Ketobacter alkanivorans: one gene and its partner. The protein of the gene in region 1 interacts with the protein of each later gene in a pairwise test. Links are inferred from orthologs where the notes say so. Each region holds a gene or a part of one and is shown on either strand. Other genes may lie near its edges.

What was found. Proteins that work in one complex are often made in the same cells at the same time.
Region 2: the proteins of typA (region 1) and rlmKL interact in binary tests that used the Escherichia coli proteins (3 or more experiments, as listed by UniProt). The link is inferred for Ketobacter alkanivorans from one-to-one orthologs.

What each region holds. Positions count from the first base shown.
Region 1 is NZ_CP022684.1:1,922,121-1,925,280, reverse strand. Bases 122-3,017 are described here. They hold typA (translational GTPase TypA), read left to right. Parts: upstream 122-614; coding sequence 615-2,420; downstream 2,421-3,017. Other genes in these bases: Kalk_RS08270 (class I SAM-dependent methyltransferase), read right to left, coding at 2,536-3,017; Kalk_RS08280 (vWA domain-containing protein), read left to right, coding at 122-394. In the rest of the region: more of Kalk_RS08280, read left to right, coding at 1-121; more of Kalk_RS08270, read right to left, coding at 3,018-3,160. UniProt on the Escherichia coli protein: A 50S ribosomal subunit assembly protein with GTPase and nucleotide-independent chaperone activity, required for 50S subunit assembly at low temperatures, may also play a role in translation.
Region 2 is NZ_CP022684.1:792,670-795,574, forward strand. It holds rlmKL (bifunctional 23S rRNA (guanine(2069)-N(7))-methyltransferase RlmK/23S rRNA (guanine(2445)-N(2))-methyltransferase RlmL), read right to left. Parts: upstream 2,581-2,905; coding sequence 421-2,580; downstream 1-420. Other genes in the region: Kalk_RS03185 (hypothetical protein), read right to left, coding at 1-353; rmf (ribosome modulation factor), read left to right, coding at 2,851-2,905. UniProt on the Escherichia coli protein: Specifically methylates the guanine in position 2445 (m2G2445) and the guanine in position 2069 (m7G2069) of 23S rRNA. Methylation occurs before assembly of 23S rRNA into 50S subunits.

The DNA of each region.
Region 1 (3,160 bases):
CAGGATTGGTGATCACACAACGATATTTACATCCAGCTCAACCCAGAATTCATACTCATTGACGGGACAATTGGATGGGGATTTTCTTGACCCTAATCGAGGAACTCCTGGTGAAGAACTCACGAATGAACTGATTGAAATTGCGGGTCCGAACGGTGAGTACATCGCTAACGCCACAATCAGCTTCAGTGAAGCTCAAACCTTTCGCCCGGCTACCAGGTGGGTGGTTGGCTCCTATGGCCCTTCAGACTATACGTGGAGCCTGACCAATGGAACCGGCACCACCAATGCGGATGGTTCCTACACCGTTACGTCTGTGACCGGTACAGCAGTATTGCGATTGACCAATGACACCATAGGCGGTTACACCACTACGCTGACTATTAATAATTAATCGTCTGAAAACGGCGGTTGCCTGATGTTTTTACGTCAGGAAACCGCCTAAGAAGCCGATTAGGCAAGCCTTGCCATGCTTCTTCCACCCTAATTCCTGCTCCTCTCCCGCTAATGGGTAAATTTGTTGCCTATTTGTAAGAACTAGCTGCCCAGCTGACACTCAATTCCTGTATACTCCGCCGCCTTAAAGTACTGTATTGGGCTGAGGCTGTAAGTTTGTGATCGAGAAAATCCGTAATATCGCCATCATCGCGCACGTTGACCACGGTAAAACTACTTTGGTTGACAAGCTGTTACAACAATCTGGCACCTTGGGTCGTAAAGACGAAGGTGAGCGTGTGATGGATTCCAATGATTTGGAAAAAGAGCGCGGGATCACCATCCTGGCCAAAAACACTGCCATTCGCTGGAATGACTACCACATTAATATTGTGGATACCCCAGGGCACGCCGACTTCGGTGGAGAAGTAGAGCGTGTTATGTCTATGGTAGACTCCGTGCTGCTGTTGGTTGACGCAGTGGACGGCCCCATGCCGCAGACCCGCTTTGTAACCCAGAAAGCGTTTGCTCAAGGCCTCAACCCTATTGTTGTTATTAACAAAATTGATCGCCCTGGTGCTCGTCCTGACTGGGTTATGGATCAGGTATTTGATCTGTTTGATCGTTTGGGTGCAACCGATAAGCAGTTGGACTTTCCGGTTATCTACGCCTCTGCCTTGAATGGCATTGCCGGAACCGATGCCGATAACATGGCTGAAGATATGAGCCCATTGTTTGAGGCCGTGGTGGATAAGGTGTCTCCCCCTGAGGTGGATTTGGACGGCCCCTTCCAGATGCAGATCAGCTCCTTGGATTACTCCAGCTTTCTGGGTGTAATCGGTATCGGTCGCATCAAGCGCGGTAAAATCAAAGCCGGCTCCCCAGTAAAGGTTGTGGATCGCGAAGGCAAAGTCCGTAACGGTAAGATACTGAAAATTATGGGACACATGGGCTTAGATCGTGTTGACGTGCCTGAAGCTGAAGCGGGCGACATCGTTTGCATTACCGGTATTGATGAGCTGTTCATCTCCGATACCCTGTGTGCGCCGGAAAAACCAGAAGCGTTGCCACCGCTGACCGTCGACGAACCGACCGTCAGCATGATCTTCCAGGTAAACACATCACCGTTTGCCGGAAAAGAAGGTAAGTTTGTTACCTCGCGCAATATCCGTGAGCGTTTAGAGAAAGAATTGATTCATAACGTTGCATTGCGCGTTGAAGACACCGACAGTCCTGACCGTTTCCGTGTGTCTGGTCGGGGTGAGCTGCACCTGTCCGTACTGATCGAAAATATGCGTCGCGAAGGTTTTGAGATGGCTGTGGGCAGCCCTGAAGTAATCATCAAAGAAATCGATGGTGAAAAGCAGGAGCCCTTCGAGCAGTTGATGATTGACATTGAAGAGCAGCATCAGGGCTCGATCATGGAGCAGTTGGGGTTACGCAAAGCAGAAATGAACGACATGGTGCCCGATGGTAAAGGCCGTGTGCGGATGGATTTCATTGCGCCTTCCCGTGGCTTGATTGGTTTCCGCTCAGAGTTTCTTACGCTCACCTCCGGTACTGGCATCATGAACTCCACTTTCTCTCACTACGGAGAGATGAAAGAGGGTGAAGTAAGCAAGCGTCAGAACGGCGTGCTGATCTCCATGATTACCGGAAAAACCCTGGGTTACGCACTGTTCAACCTGCAGGAGCGCGGCCGCTTGATGATCGATCCTGCCGTTGAAGTGTATGAAGGGCAGGTGATTGGGATTCATTCCCGCGGCAACGATTTGGTGGTAAACCCCACTAAGGCTAAGCAGCTGACCAACATTCGTGCAGCAGGTACCGATGAGAACATCGTGCTGACACCGCCGATTCGATATTCGTTGGAGCAGGCGCTGGACTTTATCGATAAAGACGAACTGGTGGAAGTGACACCTGTGTCCATCCGCATTCGTAAGAAGTTACTTAAAGAGAACGAGCGCAAGCGTACCTCAAAGTAAGCCTTGCCTAAGAAAAGCGGCTGCGGTGAAAACCCCAGCCGCTTTTTTTTGCCCGCATTAGTCCCCTGCGGACATAATTTCCTGCCTAGAATGTATTATTTTCCAATCGAGTATTTTAGGAGCTTTGGTTTTGCGGCTCTCGACTGAAGCGCAAAATGTGGCCTTTGAATTCAGATTCGAGATACTCGGTGTGGGCTGGCTTCAGATATAAACTGCTGAAGCCGTACTCAGCCATTTTTTTGCTCAGTTTGCTTTTGCGTCCCCGTCCGGGATCGACCAAGATGATTTCACAGGCTGGGTTGGCGTGATTTTCAATAAAATCAGATATCAAATTGACGTGGTCATCTTCATATAACAGGTCGCTGCCAATAATCAGATCAAAGCGGCCCAGCGTGTCTGCCGAATCAGCCCAATCAACGCGCTCGTATTCGATGGGTTTTCCTGCGTTCAGCAGGGTGTTTCTTTCTAAAAAACTCTCTGCTTCCGGGTGATTGTCGGTGGCCGTAATATCGGCATTTTGCTTGTTCAACAACAGGCTGGATAACGCCATACCGCAGCCGATTTCTAAAATTCTCAGGCCTTCCGTTTTGTAATCAGCAACGTAATTGGCCAGTACCAGGCTGGATGGCCAGATCACCCCAAATATGGGCCAGGCAGCGGATGATATGCCAAGGCTTTCAGCGATACCGTCGGGATCGTGGAATTGTTGATTATCACGCAGGGTGCAGATATGGATGTCA
Region 2 (2,905 bases), 1.1 Mb from region 1 along the record:
TATACATTCATAAGGGTATCGGGCCTCAACTCTCGGGCCTCAATATCCAGGGTCTGAACAAATTTCTCATGGGTCAGGTAGGCTAACACCACCGGTTGAAGGCGGGCGCGCATTACACGCCAAAACCGATCCTCATAGGCATTAAACGGCAGGCATGAACGCTCAGCTTCCAGAAATATACAGCGCAGTGTAGCGACTTGCTGATCAATCGAACCCTCCGGGTCCAGCAGAGCCTCGTCACTCACACCGAGTTCAGCTAACCGATCACGCGTAAACCCCAGAGCCAACTCGATAAACTCTTCGATGGTTCTTACGTCAGTAACAGATTGACTGCTCTGCTCCTTGTTGCTCATTCCTTCACCTTAGCTCTTTACATATTTTCAGATTAGCAAAGAATTCAGGAATTTAACGCTGCAACGATTATTTGTGCCTGAATTCCCAGCAATGGTGTATGGGCTTTCCACGGGAGAAATCAGGCGGCAGGCTGTCCTTGGTAATATCCTTAACGTCATAACGCTCCATCAACTCGGGCTCAAGCTGGAAGCGATTGAAATTATTAGAAAAAACCAGCAAACCACCGGGCTCAAGGCGCTTCATGGCCAAATCCAGCAATTCAACTTGAGATTGCTGGACATCAAAAAACCCCTGCATACGTTTAGAGTTCGAAAAAGTAGGTGGATCCACAAAAATGAGATCAAACTGATCATTTGTCTTCTTCAACCACTCCATACAATCACTGCGTATCAGCTGGTGGTTGCTTTCCGCACAACCATTCAGATACAGGTTATTGCGCGCCCATTGCAGGTACGTGGCAGACATATCCACTGAGGTTGTCTTTTTGGCACCACCAATGGCCGCATGCACAGTGGCCGCTCCGGTGTAACAATACAAATTAAGGAAGCGAAGGCCTTTGGACAAGGACTGCATCCGAACCCGGGTAGGCCGGTGATCCAGAAACAAACCCGAATCCAGATAATCATCTAAATTAACCAGAAGCAAAGCGCCAGCCTCATCAATAGGCAGCATACGACGGGTTTCGCTTAACTTTTGATATTGAGTAGCACCCTTCTGCCGTTGGCGACTTTTCACATGGATGTATGAGAAAGGAATATCAAAAAAGCGTTTAAGACTTTCAAGCGCATCCTGTAACCGTTGTTGGGCTTTTTCAAGGTTAACGGTTTTTGGAGGAGCATACTCCTGCACATGCAGATGACCGTTATACCAGTCAATCGCCAGGTTGTATTCAGGGATATCCGCATCATAAACCCGATAAGCGGTTACATGCTCTTTATCCGCCCATTTTTGCAGGGTTTTCAGGTTCTTCTTTATTCGATTCAGTAAATCTTTAGCAGGAGCATTTTCAATACAGTCGTGTTGCAGCGCAGGTGTAACAGGTACGCATTGATGGGACGAACGTTTAACCACGGTACCACTGCGAATCACGCAACGAATCGGACCATTAAATACTCGGTGCGTTTGGGGATCATCCAATTGCAGCGCATCGGCATATTCAACATCGTTAGTAATAATGGCAGCACGCCAATGTTCGCAGTTTTCCTGCAAGCGGCGAGCGATTGCTCGATATAGAAAGATTAAATCTGCATCCTTATCCAGGCGTTCGCCATAGGGCGGATTGGATACAACCATGCCCCGCACAGCGTCCCCTGTCCTTAAGGCAAACTGTGCCAGTTCACGTCGTTCAACATGAATGTTGCCCTGCAACCCAGCGGCCTCGATGTTCTTCATTGCCGCCTGTATAGATGCATTATCAGAATCGTAGCCCTTGATTTGAAATGAGAAATTCTCTGAAATATCTTTCGCAGCAGCTCGACTCACCGCATCCTGCCAGATGCTTTCATCATGATAGGCCCAAGCCTCGAAGCCAAACCGCTTACGAATCAGTCCCGGTGCCATACCAGCCTGCATCATGGCCGCTTCTATCAACAAGGTGCCAGAGCCGCACATGGGATCTACTAACTGCGGATAATCCGCATCAGGCCAACCCGCACTCATCAACAATGCTGCAGCCAGTGTTTCTTTTAAGGGGGCGTCATTTTGAGCCACCCGGTAACCACGCTTGTGCAGAGGATCTCCGGCAAGATCCAATGAAACCTGTACAGTCTCACGATCAAAGTGAACGTGGATACGAATATCTGGATTACGGGTATCAACGTTGGGCCGATCGCCCTGGAAATGTCGAAAGTAATCCATGACAGCATCTTTGGTACGATAAGTAAGATACTGAGTGTTAACCTTTACGCTGGCATCTTTTGAAGTGGATATGGCAACACTTTCATTCAACGAAAAATGGGACTGCCAATGAACCTGGCGCAAGTTATGGTAGAAGTCGTCTTCGTTTTTATAGGTAAATTCAGCGATTGGCAGCAGAATTCTTGAGGCAACCCTCGACCATAAACAAAAATCATACAGACTTTTCAGCTCCACGGGCCCTTCAACTGCACCACGTACCAGCTGGTATGAATCACCTGCAATTGATTGAATTTCTTGCAATAAAAAATTTTCCAGGCCACCAGCACAGGTAATTACCAGGCGTGACGATTTCCAGTCATTTATATTCATTCAGCTTAAACACCGTTTGTAAGCCCATGAAATTTATCAAATCCCATTCAGGCGGCCTATTTTATCAATTACTCAATTTAATTGATTCGTGTCTTCTTTATGACAATTTTTTTGTCGACATCATTCTAAAAGTTCGGTACTAATGTAAGTCCGGGCCTTAATAAGAGCCCCTCTTCCTTACCAGCAACATCTTTTAGAAAGGAGTTTCTCTTCTAGTTCATACAGTCAACATCTCTCAAATCTCAAACAGGATAACGAGGTCGATAATTTATGAAGAGACAAAAACGCGATAAAACCAGCAGAGCCTTCGTTAAGGGTTACCAAG